2 regions of the Paenibacillus sp. FSL R10-2788 genome follow, and region 1 is predicted to be linked to the other one. Evidence: riboswitches for the same ligand, from Rfam matches in the RefSeq annotation. Region 1 holds a riboswitch; the other holds the start of a gene.
The links. Region 1 has a riboswitch for preQ1 ahead of queF (preQ(1) synthase). Riboswitches for the same ligand answer to the same signal wherever they lie in the genome.

Region 1 (7,329 bases):
TCTCCACTGTGGTGCGGAAAGACAATAAGGCTACTTTGGAGCCCGTATTCGTTAACGTCTCTAACACAGGTTCATTTCCCATAGCAAGAAAAGCGTGATCTAAACGATCTACAAGGCTTTGTTGTACTGTCATTTTGATATCGCTAAAATCAATGACGAAGCCTTCATCCGAGTGGCCTTCCGCGGCCATAGGTTTGCCCTTAAGCACTACTTCGAGCTTATAAGTATGTCCGTGCAGATTGCTGCATTTCCCTTTGTGTCCCACTAACTGGTGTGCCGCATCGAACGTAAATATTTTGCAGACTGAAACCTCGTTAAGCATTAAGAACCGGCCTCCATTCTCTCCGCCTCATATTGCTCAAGACCACGCTGACGCAATAGACAGGCTGGACAAGTACCGCAGCCACTGCCAATAATACCGTTGTAACAGGTCAGTGTGTGTTCGCGAACATAATCAAAATACCCCAGTTGATCGGCCATTTTCCACGTTTCTTTTTTATCCAGCCACATTAGGGGAGTGTGGATCGCAAACTCATAGTCCATAGATAAGTTCAGCGTAACATTCAATGATTTCACAAAAACATCACGGCAGTCCGGATAACCGCTAAAGTCCGTTTGGCAAACCCCAGTGACGATATGGGAGTACCCCAGTTGTTTAGCTAATATTGCGGCAAAAGATAAAAACAACAAATTCCGTCCATCGACGAAAGTACTTGGAAGCTCATCCCCTTCCCCAGCCACGATATCTATATCCTGACGGGTAAGTGCATTGGGTGCCAGCTGATTAAGCAGCCCCAGATCAAGAATATGCTGTTTCACATTAAACTTAGCTGCTATCTCTGTTGCAACTTCGATTTCAGCCGCATGACGTTGATTATAGTTGAAGGTAACTACCTGCACTTCCTCATACTGCTGCAATGCCCAAACCAGGCAAGTGGTGCTATCTTGTCCGCCGCTGAATACGACGAGTGCTTTTTTGTTCATATGAATCTCTCCTTATCACAAGTTGGAATTTAGCGGTTGTCCACTTTTTCTGGATAGAGGTCGTGATTGATTAAGCGGTGTTCCGCCATCGCCTCATACTTCGTACCCGGTCTTCCATAGTTGCAATAAGGATCAATTGAAATGCCTCCGCGCGGAGTGAACTTGCCCCATACCTCAATGTAACGCGGATCCATCAGTGAGATCAGATCATTCATAATAATGTTGACACAGTCCTCATGAAAGTCACCATGGTTGCGGAAGCTAAACAGATACAGCTTTAATGATTTGGATTCCACCATTTTTTGTTCAGGAATATACGAAATATACAGCGTGGCAAAATCCGGCTGACCCGTTACAGGACACAAGCTAGTGAACTCAGGGCAGTTGAATTTAACAAAATAATCACGTCCGGGATGTTTGTTATCAAACACCTCCAGAATGTCTGGATCATAACCAAACTTGTACTGTGTTCCCTGATTACCAAGCAAAGTAACTTCTTGCATTTCCTCTTTCAATCTTCCTTCTGACACGACAAAAAACCCCTCTCTTTTCCTTCGGCCTTGGCCGGTAATGGAAAGAAGAACGAGATTTCGAAAACTTGGCTCCACTAAGAAGAAACGGAAGCAACGTCCGGATAAAGGACAGCAACCGCTTGTACTGTTTAATATATTCTTAGTTTTTTATAGAGGGAGTTCGCGAACCTCTCCTGCACAACTTTAGTGCAGACTTCTTCTTAAAGCATATTGCGTCTTGAACTATACCATGGGTAGCCCGCTCCTGACAAGTTCTACTCTTTACTGTTACCTTATACAGATCAGCAAATCACTCCAGATTAACGTGGATAGACCTGCGTATGTAGAGATTAGGAAGCTCAAAACCAATGCCAATTTGATTGTGGATTTCTTTTTAATGACATGAATTATTCATATGGTTAATTAAGATGCGGCAAAAAAAAGGATTCAAATCCTAAGAAAAGGGTAACTTATTCATAATAATCTTCGAGCTAAGGGTGGGAGCATTTTATGGAACAAAGTATACAGCAGCTTATGGATTGGCTTAACAATCATTTGAATGAAACAATCGCTATTGAAAAGAAAGAACTTCGTGATTTGGATAAAGTTCATTTCAATTTAGAGTCCGTAGATTTCCGGAGTGCAGACGATGTTATTGATGAATATCTTGGAAGTGCACTGATATTAAGAGGTTTCGGCAGCACACTTAACGCCGATGGTGAACTGGTATCCCTGCCACAATCCACTTATGATTTAGCTGTTGAAGGTCTTCAAATCGTAGACTTAGCCGACCGCAAGGCAGAAATAACTACGGACAGAGCTAATTACACCCTTTCAGTAGATTAAACGAACATGATTATGATAAGCAAAAAGAGCCCACAGCGATTGCGGGCTCTTTTTGCTTATCATTTATTCTTCTCCAATGATCTCCACTTCAGTTTCCAGCTCTACACCGAATTTATCCTTCACAGCCGCTCTTACATGGTGGATTAGCCCGATGTAATCACTGGCTGTTGCATTATCTGCATTCACAATAAATCCCGCATGCTTCTTGGATACCTCAGCACCGCCGATTCTTGTACCCTGTAAGCCGCTCTCTTGAATTAACTGACCTGCAAAACGGCCTGGAGGCCGCTTAAATACACTCCCACAGGATGGATACTCAAGCGGTTGCTTCGATTCACGTAAATAAGTTAGTTCATCCATTTTTGCCTTGATCGTTAAAACATCACCGGAAGTCATAGCAAATTTGGCCTCAAGTACAATGTACTCACCGCTTGCGAACACGCTTTTTCTGTAACCCCATTGCAGCTCATCACCTTGCAGAGTTACCAATTGCCCGTTCTTATTTATAGCTAGTGCACTATGCAGGACATCTTTGATCTCACCGCCATAAGCACCTGCGTTCATATAGAGCGCTCCACCAACTGTTCCTGGAATGCCACAGGCGAACTCAAGACCCGTAAGCTCCTTATCAAGTGCATATCTGGAAACATCAATTATTTTGGCACCACATTGCGCATATAAGAGATTGTCGCGAATCCCCATTTCGGTCAGTCCTGCCGTTTGCAGAACGATCCCACGTACACCTCCATCACGGATAATCACATTGGAGCCATTCCCAAGTACCGTAAGGGTTATCCCATTTTGTTCTGCATATGTAACGATCTTTTGAATTTCATCATAAGTAGCTGGTGCAGCCAAAATATCAGCTTTGCCGCCCATTTTAGTGTACACGTGATCTTTTAAATTCTCATGACTTTTCACTTTTCCTGCAGTCATTAGCTGCTCTAGGTCATCTTGAATTTTGTCAATATTCATGTTTTCATGCTCCTTTAACCATGTATAAATGATGGTCCTTGATCTATTTTAAAGAGTTATTATGAAATTGTAGGCAACCACAACTGTAACAACGAACAGGCTCCCTTGTCAATGACGGGAGCCTGTTCGTTGTATGATTTTAGATGATAATTACACAGCTTTATAGGCAGCAAGCTCGTAAGGAAGACACAGTGGCACACCCGTACGTGGATCCGGAACGATATCCGCTTCAATTCCAAACACTTCCCGCAATACATCTGGTGTCATAACCTCAGTAGGTGAGCCTTCGCTAACCACAGTACCGGACTTAATCGCTACCATATGCTGCGCATAACGAGTAGCATGATTCAAATCATGCACGACCATGATGATGGTACGACCTTCTTCCTCATTCAGCTTTTGCAATAGCTGAAGAACTTCGAGCTGATGCGCCATATCTAGGAAGGTTGTAGGCTCGTCAAGGAATAAAATATCTGTTTCTTGAGCTAACGCCATAGCGATCCATGCGCGTTGACGTTGTCCACCTGAGAGACGGTCAATAGGGCGATCATGAAAAGATTCCATGCCCGTAACAGAGATGGCGTTGGAGATGATGTTGCGATCCTCAGCGGTCATCGTGCCAAATCCCTTTTGATGAGGGAAACGACCGTAGCTGACCAGCTCAGATACCGTCAGACCGTCAGGAGCCGTTGGGTTCTGCGGTAGAATCGCTAGCTGCCTAGCAACCTCTTTAGTTGAAAAGTTATGGATCGATTTGCCGTCCAGCATTACGGTGCCACTCTTCGGCTTCATAATCCGGGCCATCGTTTTGAGGATTGTAGATTTACCGGAGCCGTTAGCGCCCACTAGTGCGGTGATTTTTCCCGTAGGGATAGACAAGTTCAATCCTTTAACTATAGTAGCCTCTGCATACCCAATACTTAATTCTTCTGTATTCAAACGTTCTGACATGATCTACAACTCCCTTAAAAGTTTTATGGAGCTATGCTCCTAAGTATGAACTAATTTACGCTTTAGACTTGGCGAGTAAATATAAAAAGTAAGGTGCGCCAATAATCGCAACCACAATGCCAGTCGGAACTTCCGCAGGTTGCAACACCCATCTGCCGATGGTATCAGCGGTAATCATAAGAAGCGCCCCTGTCAAAGCACTAGCAGGTAATAACACCTGATGACGGGGTCCCACGAGCCTGCGAGCCAGGTGTGGTGCTATCAGGCCGACGAAGCCAATACCTCCGCTTACTGCGACGCAGGAGCCGGCAAGCGCTACGGCTGTTACCAGAAGGAGAATACGTTCCTTCTCCACACGCATTCCTAGACCTAATGAAGTATGGTCCCCTAGATTCAATACATTTAGAACCCGGGCTTTATAGAAGGCGAACGGTAACAGAATCGCGATCCAAGGCAGCAAAGCAAGGACGAATCTCCAATCCCCACCCCATATTTTCCCGGCGATCCAAGTAGCTACAAATTGATAATTATTAGGATCAAGCCTAAGTGCCAATACAAGCTGGCAAGCATTGATTCCTGCAGCGACCGCAATCCCGATAAGGATCAGCCTTGTAGGAGACAGACCATCTGCCTTCCGGTAGGCAAGAATATAGATTAAAGCTGCAGTCAGGCCAGCCCCACCAAGCGCTAGGAGAGGCAAGACAAATACCGGAGCTGCAGTTGTAGCCGGAAAGAACGAGATGAAAATGATTACAGCAAAACCTGCACCAGCACTTATCCCCAGCGTAGCCGGTTCAGCAAGTGCATTACGTGCGAGACTTTGTAGAATACAGCCTGATACTGCAAAGCCCGCTCCAACTAACAATGAAATTACGATGCGGGGTAATCTGAAATCAAATAAAATAAGCTTTTGCTGATGTGTTCCATCACCCAGCAGTGTATGTAATACCTCCAGTGGGGATAGACGCATAAACCCTGTATTCATACTGACTATAAACACCACGACGATCAGTATAGCAAGGAGCGATAACACCGTTAGGGCGCGTGTACGGCGTTCTTTTTCATCTGGAGTAAGGGTTATTTTGGGCATTACAGCTCCCCCTTCCGCTTACTCGCTAAATAAATAAAGAAAGGTACGCCGATGATGGCAATTAAGGCTCCTAGCGGTGTCTCATACGGTGCATTTATCATTCTTGCGGCAATATCTGCAAAGATAATCAATAAGCTCCCCAGAACAGCCGAGCAAGGTATAATCCAGCGGTAGTCCACTCCAACGAAATAACGTGTAACATGTGGAATAATTAGTCCTATAAAAGCAATCGGGCCAACCGTTGAAACCGCACTTCCAGCTAAGATAACCACAACAATCATACATGCCAACTGAACTAACCTTGTCCGCTGCCCCAGACCAACCGCAACTTCTCTTCCTAAGCTGAGCAATGTAACGGATCGTGATAACATCATCGCTGCAATTAAGGCCACGGCCACCCAAGGGAATATAATCTTGATCTGAGTCCAGCTAGCTCCCCCCATCCCACCGGCTAACCAGAAGGCTATATCCTGAGATAAGTTGAAAAGAATAGCTACTCCCTGACTAATAGCAACCAATAAAGCACTAACTGCCGAACCTGCTAGTGTCAATCGCAAGGGGGTCAGGCCATTAAAAGAAAGCGAACCGATTCCGAATACGATAAAAGAGGCCACAGCGGCACCGATAAAGCAATACAACATTAGTGAAGTGAATGAGAGTGAGGGTGCAAAAGCAAATACTATTGCCAGCGCTACTCCTGCTCCTGCATTCAAGCCTAACAGCCCTGAATCCGCAAGCGGGTTTCTTGTCATCCCCTGCATGATAGCCCCTGCTACTGCGAAGCAAGCACCGACTAAGGCGCCAGCAATAGCACGTGGAAATCGCAGTTCTCTAATCACCTGATGTTTTTGTAAATCTGGATTGAAATGAAATATAGCTTCCCATACTGTAGCTAACTTGATATCTGCCGCACCCACTGAGACCGAAAGTGCCAATCCGAAGGCAATGGCAGCAAGTCCAAAAATAAGAATACCAATGGCAGCTGCCGGTCGGGTATGTAGAGCTTTTTTGGGTTCATTGTTAATACGATTTGCGAAATCTGAGGGTGAAACCATGGGTTGTCTCCTTATTCAATAGTTACAATGGTTTATATGATAACAACAATCATTCTCATTATCGCAAAAATATTTATGTTGTACAATTGCAGGAACGATTTTTCCGTAATATGGGATTGGTTTATAAAAAAATGGTGCAGATCTTTGTATCACGAGATACTTGATCTGCACGCCCTTCCCCACCGAAATGATCAGTCTCATTCATGGTGAATTACGACTTTTATTTCACAAGACTTTTTAGCACATCGTCAATGATTTTGCTGCCAGCGTACGCACCACTGTAAAGCCAGCTGCTTGTTGAGCTCATTTCATGCACATTTCCAGATTTTACAGCTGGGATGCCCTTCCAAATTGCACTATCTAAGATCTCCGAACCCTCAGTCTTATCACTATTTACAAGGAAAATATGATCTGCAGTCAGCTCAGAAAGCTTCTCTAGCGAGATCGGATTCCAAGTTGCTCTTGTTCCTACTGGGATCTCTGTTACTAAGTTAGGAAGCTTTACGCCAAGGTCTGTATATAATACAGCACCACTGCTGCGGGTTTCGTCTACAATATAGAAGTTTTTTTGCACCAACCATAGAATAGCCGCGGACTCTTGTCCAATAGCTCCTGCAAGCTGTTCTTTCGCAGCCGCTGCTTTAACATCATAATCTTTAATGGCTTTTTCTGCTTCAGGGGTTTTGTTCAAAATCTCACCAATCTTGAGCAAAGATTTGCGCCAATCTTGATTTAGTTCATCCCCAATTACATAAGTGGGTGCAATCTTATTCAACTGATCGTAAATCCCGTTCTGAACAGAAGACTCCGATGGGATGATAATAAGATCCGGAGCAAAGCTGGTTACAGCCTCTAACGGAAGATCGTAACTAATTGTAGGAATATCCTTCAATTCAGTGGCCAGATAATCCTGAAC
Region 2 (7,329 bases), 2.3 Mb from region 1:
GCACCATCACTTCATCTATTTCCGGAAGAAACTCTAGCACCCTCTCTATTTCTTCTGGATAAACGTTCAGGCCTCCGGATATGATTTTATTCTTCAAACGTCCCGCCATATATAAATAACCAGCTTCGTCCTGATAAACATAGTCTTCTAAAATAAGCCATCCCTCTCTAAAAGCTGCTGCTGTCTCATTCGGCAATTGATGGTAGCCTAAAAATATCATATCACTACGCACATATAGCTGCCCAATCTCCCCAGGAGGGACTTCCCGGAACTGGTCATCACGAATGGAAATTTGCACCCCGGGATAAGGTTTGCCTACAGAGGTCGGATTATGCTCGGTCAGAACATTCAAATAACTAATATAACTCGCTTCTGAAGAACCGTAGGATTCATAAAGGCGCGCTCCACCAAACACTTCCATGCCCCTTTTCTTGGACAACTCCGACCACTTTGCACCTGAGCTAATAATCGCATCAATCTGTATCTGCCCAGGTACAGCCTGCAACATCATGGATTCGATCATTGTTGGTACGACGAACAGCACCACGCCCGGAATTTGCCGGCACAGCTCTAACACCTGCGTGGCACTAAATTTTTGTGTGATATGAAAGGTTGCTCCACAATATAGACTCTGCATTACGGCGAATAAGGATAGGGAATGCACAAATGGACCTGGTGCCAAAACATCCTTCATAGCTTCCAATTCAAAAGCTATATTCGAGACCTCAAAGCTTTTTAACCATGATAAATGGGTACGCATATAACCTTTAGGCAATCCGGTTGTGCCTGAAGTAAAGCCAATAAATAATAATTCATTCGTCTCATCCAACTCAGCCTCCGGCTTCAAGGCAGCCAGCCACTGATCATAGGAACCTGTTCGTTCATTTGAGAAGGTCAATGTTTGGATTACTTGATCCTTGAAAACCAGATTCTTTGCGGCTTCCGGCTCGGCAAAAATCATTGTCGGCTGGCACTGCTCTATAATAACCTGCAGTTCATTAGCACTCCATTTGGGATCTAAGGGAATGGGAACACAGCCCGCATAAATCGCCCCCAAGAAAACCTCAACAAATTCAATACGATTCGTAGACAAAATCGCGATTTTGTCATGCCTCAGACCCTTTTGCTGTAAGCCATTCGCGATTCTCCGCATCGTTTCTACTAATGTTGTATAGGTATGACTTGCTTGGTCATGGGTTAAGGCAATGCTGTCGGGCTGCTGTGCTGCATGACGCAGTATAGGAACTACTAGATTCATCCTTGATCACACCTGTTCGTAATTTCTGTGACTACCAATTATATACATTTTCTTCAATCGGACTGCCCCGCAAGTCCAGCCCAGACTAAAGTATATGTGTTAAGCGCCATCGCAGGCGCTCCTGTTAGACTAACCCGCTAGAATTGCTATGATAGCTTATTTTAGCTTTATATTATTTTTATGTACACATTTTCATGTAACTATTAAGTCCATCTTACAACTAAAAAAATAGCCAGCACGCATCGATTATGATCGGTACGCGCTGGCTGTATTGTTGTTTAGTCCTTCTTTTGAACGATCGATGGTGTACCCTCTTCAGCAAAAGTAAAGGTTCGGGCGATATATAAGATAGGTGTGCTTACTGCGGTTAGTAAGAACTTCGCTAGATAAGTTGTAAGCAAAATTTCAAGCCATACATTCCAGTCATACAAGCCCGCAAACGCAATGGTGCAAAAGATAAGTGTATCCACAAAGGAGCTAATCATCGTACTGCCGTTGGAACGAATCCACAGCTGACTTGAGGTGCTGTAATATTTACGAATCCAAGAGTACAACCGAACATCTAGGAACTGACTAATGAAGTAAGCAGTAAGACTACCCACAGCTAGTCGAGGCATCAGCCCAAAAATCGTCTCCAAAGAAGACTGAGCGATATCGGTCTCCTGTGGCTTAAATACTAGTACCATCTGCATAATGACTGTAGTCATAAGCAAGGTGAAGAAACCAAACCAGACCGCTTTACGTGCTTCCGCTCTTCCGTACTTCTCATTAAGCAAATCGCTGGTCATATACAAAGTGACATACATCGTATTTCCGAGTGTCATCACAATATCAAATGGCATAGCAATCGTCTTAGCTACCTGAATGTTAGCAATTACAGTAGCAATACCTACCCAGGCATACATTCCACTTTTCCCGAACAGGCGGTAACAGAGTAGAAAAAAGGCAAAATTGACAATAACAAATAAAACTCCCCACAACAAATTAAACATATTACTGAAACTCCTCCTAGTTTTGTTTACGCGGGATGGTTACGAACCGCGGCTTACATTATTAAATTTTTGGAACAAAACATTAATACTCTATCACAATAGCGCTTAACAATCCATAAAAATAATATTTTTATATGAAATTGGTAGTTCTAGTTCTTTTTTTTCGACAATTATCTAAAATAGTCAGCAATAATTCATTTTTTTCAGAAAAAAATGCTCTATAGGACAAAACTTTCACTATTCATCCAGAGGTTAATTCTATAGAATAGTATCAAACACCTTATTCCCGATCCATTTAGTAGAAATATGACATAACTATGGAATATATCTCGGGTCGCCAATTTCCAGCAGTTGGCATGGAGTATCTAGTGAAGACCAAAAAAAGAAATGACCTCACCGTCCATAAAAAAAGGAGAGAACGATATGTTTCGTATCAAGCATTCGATCAGTCGCAAATTCACGCGTTTATTATTTGTTGTTCTGTTGCTCACGTCTCTTTTGTTAAGCACCAGCTTCTACTTTATCTCCATCAATATCTTCAACAGCTATGTTATGCCACAGATTAACAAAATCCTTACTGCCGCTGCTCAGGACGTATATAAGAATCTCAACGTAATGCACGCCCAGCAAACCCTAAATAAGAACGATCAGTCTGCCACCAATCTCGAGTTCTATTTTCAGGAAAAGAGGAAACAACATGGAGTGGAAACCATTTTTCTGGTCAATCTGAAAGGGAAAGAAGCTGAGATTCTATCCGCAGATCACGATGCAAAATTGCAACGGGCAGAAAGTGTCACCGTATCCTCTGCAATGCAACAAGCCTCTAAAGGAAAAACTGGACTAAGCGATACATATAGCGACGCACATGGTATACATAAAACAGCTTATATCGGTATTCCCGGAAGTACGATGGTTATCGGTGTAAGCAGTGACGTAAGCTTCATTCAAGAAAAAACAGACAGTATTCTATGGACAAGTGCCGGAATCACACTTCTGACGTTGATCATCGGTCTAACTGGTGCATGGTTTATGAGTGTGCGTATAACACGTCCAATCTCAAAACTGGCAGCTTATAGTGCCCGGCTCGCAGAGGGAGATTTCACCGAAGAATTATCAGTTAAAGGAAATGACGAAGTTGCACAGTTGTCCGTAAGCTTCCAAGCGATGACCCAACGCCTGAAAGAAATGATCGGACATGTACTGGTAACCTCAAATACTGTCGTTGCAGATTCCAACTCTTTAAAAGAACGTGTTGAGATTCTCAATGATATGGCGGATCACTCCAGCTCATCGGTAGTAGAAATCGGCAAAGGTAGTACGACTATCGCTAGCAGTGCATCAGATAACTCGAGAGCAATGGAAGAAATCAATTTAGGCATTCAAAGTATTGCCTCAGCAGCGAATGAAGTCACGGAGCAAATCAGTGAGGCTTCCGCTGAAGCAAGTGGCGGTAATGAAATTGCCCAAAGTGCCGTGCTGCAAATGCGCCAGGTTGAACGTGCTTCCCTACAGTCGCTGGATCAATTACAAATCATGAATGAGCGTTCAGTAATGATCGGAGAAGTCGTTCACAGCATTACTGAAATTACGAAACAGATCCAAATGCTGTCGCTGAATGCTTCAATCGAAGCTGCACGTGCAGGAGAGCATGGACGCGGCTTTGCTGTTGTTGCGGGAGAAGTACGCAAGCTGTCTGAACAATCCCGTAACGCAAACGAACAGATCCGTGACTTCCTACTTGGGCTTCAAGAAGATATGAGCCGCTCCGTTACCGAGATGAACCACGTGAATTCTGAGGTTGCCTCTGGAGTCGGCAAGGTAGCAGAAGCAGGTGATGCCTTTAATCACCTCTTGATCCTTATCCAAAGCATCAATCACAGCATCCAATCCGTATCTGCGGCTACACAGCAAATCTCGGCAAGTACAGAAGAAGTCAGTGCTTCCGTCGAAGAAACTGCACAAATTACATCAAGATCGCAAGAAAGTGCGGACACACTCGCTGCTAACTCAGAGCGGCAGCGCGTCGAACTGGAAGGCCATGCAGAAACCGTAAAACATCTGTATGAGCAAGCCAAGAAACTCCAAGAAGCTGTGCAGCAATTTAAGATTTAACGCTTGTAAACTAAAAACCCCCGTTCACACGAAAGTGTTGAAGGGGGGTTTTTAGTTTATGGCTCGCTAGCGCTTGCTGAGGTCTCGTTTAGACTCGGCTGCATGCGCTAGGCTTGCGCGGAGCTCTCGCTTAGACTCAGGGTGCATGCGCTAGGCTTGCGCTAGGCTTGCGCGAAGCTCTCGCTTAGACTCGGCTACATGTACTAGTTTGCGCGAAGCTCTCGCTTAGACTCGGCTGCATGCGCTAGGCTTGCGCAAAGCTCTCGCTTAGACTCATCACGCCATTTGCTGCTGGCTTGCGGACTCAGATGCCGCTATTACTCGAAAAACTGCCATTTGGAGGCTTTTTCGGACTCGAGAGACGCTATGGCCTCATAATCAACCCAGACTCAGCCTTTTTTGTTCAAATAGCGCCTCTGGTGTCCGAAAACGCTCCAAAATAACCCTTTTTTCGCAAATAAGGTCTCCTGAGTCCGGAGCCAAGTTACTCACAGCAAATTACTTAAAGTTCATCCGTGGTGCTACCTACTGCAAATTACTCTAAGTTCCTCCGTGGATGCTACCTACTGCAAATTACTCTAAGTTCCTCCGTGGATGCTACCTACTGCAATAGAATCAGCTACATGCACTAGCTTGCGCGAAGCTCTCGCTTAGACTCATCACGCCATTTGCCGCTGGCTTGCGGACTCAGATGCCGCTATTACTCGAAAAACTGCCATTTGGTTACTTTTTCGGACTCGAGAGACGCTATGGCCTCATAATCAACCCAGACTCAGCCTATTTTGTTCAAATAGCGCCTCTGGTGTCCGAAAACGCTCCAAAATAACCCTTTTTTCGCAAATAAGGTCCCCTGAGTCCGGAGCCAAGTTACTCACTCAGTAAAAACTAGGTTACTCAGCTTTCATTCAGCTTTTATGGCTAAGCAAACATCACTCAACTTAGTGTCGCGGTGCCCAGAGGATGACCGATACACCGATCACACAAATACCTGCTCCGACCCAGTCATATACGTCTGGTGTCTTCTTGTCTACAAGCCATCCCCATAAGACCGCGAGCACGATAAACACCCCGCCGTAAGCCGCATACACTCTGCCGAAGGAAGGGAATTTCTGCAACGTAGGGATAATCCCATACGCTATCAGAATCAAGGACCCCACTAAGCCGTACCAAAGTGGCCTTGATTCTCTCAACCATAACCACACTAAATATCCGCCACCGATCTCAGCAAGGCCAGCAATTATAAATAGCAGAATGGCAAATAACATGTCATCCCTCTTCCCTGTCAATCTCCTTAAAACGCAAAGGTTACTCATAACAAATTGTACTCAAGGTTCACCCGTAGAGCTACCTACAGCAAATTACTCAAGGTTCATCCGAAGTGCTACCCACAGCAAACTATTCAAGGTTCACCCATGGAGCTACTTACACCAAATTACTCAAGGTTCATCCGTAGTACCACCTACACCAAATTACTCAAGATTCACCCGTGGAGCTCACATTAAATTGTGCTGGAGCAGCAATAAAACTAGCAGCAGCGCAACCTCCAGCAGCTCGTTCAGCGCGCCGTACACGTCGCCGGTGAGCCCGCCGAGCCGGCTGCTGATCCGCCGCGCAGCTGCGGTGCCGCAGGCCAAGGCCGCGACCGGCAGCAGCAGAGCTGCCGCCAGATGCAGCGGCCACGCGGCTAAGCCAGCGCCGAGCGCCAGTGGCGCAGCGGCGGCGGCCAGCGAGAGCAGCGCGGCGACTGCCAGCGCGCGCCGCTCATGCGAGGAAGCAAGGCCGGCGAAGTTCGCGGCCAGCCCCTCGTCTCCACGGGCAATGGGATAACGCACCATTGCCCGCACCATATACCAGCGGCTCCAGACCGCTGGTACCAAGAGCAGCGGCAGCTCGTAGTAGGCGTAGCCTTCGATTAGAGCTGCCAGCAAAGAAACTTTAAACAGCAGGAGCAGCACGCAGGCGAGTACGCCCATCGCACCCACACGGCTGTCCTTCATAATCTCCAAGGCACGCTCCCGTGGCCGATAGCTGAGCAGACCATCTGCGCTGTCCATCCAGCCATCAAGATGCAACCCGCCAGTGAGGCCTACCCACAGAATCAGAGTGAGCACAGCAGCTGGCCAAGCAGGTAAAAGCAATCCCGTCAGGGCTGCTCCAGCAGCTACACACAGCCCAATTGCTGCGCCTACCATGGGATAGAAGATTACACTGCGGCGCAGCAGTTCAGGAGAGAATCCCGGATCACCTTTTACAGGAAATCGGGATAAGAACTGAAAGGCAGCTACGGCCGCATCCCTGCGCTCCCTCATAAACGATACTCCCTGCTCTTAAGCTCAATCGGAATTCCAACAGTTACTAGAAAGACCTGTTCGCATTGCCGAGCGATCAGGGCGTTCATTCGTCCCGCCAGATCACGATACAATCGGCCAAGCGCATACTCCGGAACAATCCCGTCGCCAACCTCATTAGTGACCAGAATAAGCGTCCCTTGAAAAGAACGCACACTGTCTTCAAGTCTTGCTATCTCACTCTCAACAAGCTCTTGCCTATTTTCAAAACCTTCCACGGCCAATAATGCATTGGATAACCATAAGGTTAAACAATCTACGAGCACCGCTTTTTCACCCGATAATCGCTTTAGCAGATCTGGTAAATCATACGGTTCCTCAAGCGTCTCCCAAGCGTAACCACTTTCCATTCGTTGATGCTGATGCAGAGCAATCCGTTCCTTCATTTCGTCGTCAAAAGCCTGTCCGGTTGCTACATAGAAGGCCTGATCTGCCAGTGAATGCATCAATTTTTCTGCAAAACCACTTTTACCGCTACGTGCGCCTCCCGTTACAAGAATGCTCATCGTTGACCAGCTCCAGAGATGCCTGCACTTTCAAAGGTTGCCATTTCGCTCAAAATGCGGCAGATCGCCTCGATTAAATGAAGGCATAATACTCCCCCTGTTCCCTCACCCAA

Region 2: it holds a riboswitch for preQ1, as region 1 does, so the genes downstream of both, NSQ50_RS05985 (queuosine precursor transporter) here and queF (preQ(1) synthase) in region 1, are expected to answer to the same signal.

What each region holds. Positions count from the first base shown of each region.
Region 1 is NZ_JBBOQA010000001.1:3,704,331-3,711,659, forward strand. Features, by position in the region: gene NSQ50_RS16355 (6-pyruvoyl trahydropterin synthase family protein) at 1-322, opposite strand, end outside; gene queC (7-cyano-7-deazaguanine synthase QueC) at 322-984, opposite strand; gene queF (preQ(1) synthase) at 1,014-1,487, opposite strand; PreQ1 riboswitch class I at 1,651-1,694, opposite strand; gene NSQ50_RS16370 (hypothetical protein) at 2,007-2,342, shown strand; gene murB (UDP-N-acetylmuramate dehydrogenase) at 2,406-3,317, opposite strand; gene NSQ50_RS16380 (ABC transporter ATP-binding protein) at 3,468-4,268, opposite strand; gene NSQ50_RS16385 (FecCD family ABC transporter permease) at 4,324-5,358, opposite strand; gene NSQ50_RS16390 (FecCD family ABC transporter permease) at 5,358-6,413, opposite strand; gene NSQ50_RS16395 (iron-hydroxamate ABC transporter substrate-binding protein) at 6,634-7,329, opposite strand, start outside.
Region 2 is NZ_JBBOQA010000001.1:1,357,082-1,364,410, reverse strand. Features, by position in the region: gene NSQ50_RS05990 (AMP-binding protein) at 1-1,258, opposite strand, end outside; gene NSQ50_RS05985 (queuosine precursor transporter) at 1,537-2,250, opposite strand; PreQ1 riboswitch class I at 2,261-2,306, opposite strand; gene NSQ50_RS05980 (methyl-accepting chemotaxis protein) at 2,674-4,362, shown strand; gene NSQ50_RS05975 (YnfA family protein) at 5,301-5,627, opposite strand; gene cobS (adenosylcobinamide-GDP ribazoletransferase) at 5,856-6,671, opposite strand; gene cobU (bifunctional adenosylcobinamide kinase/adenosylcobinamide-phosphate guanylyltransferase) at 6,668-7,216, opposite strand; gene cobT (nicotinate-nucleotide--dimethylbenzimidazole phosphoribosyltransferase) at 7,213-7,329, opposite strand, start outside.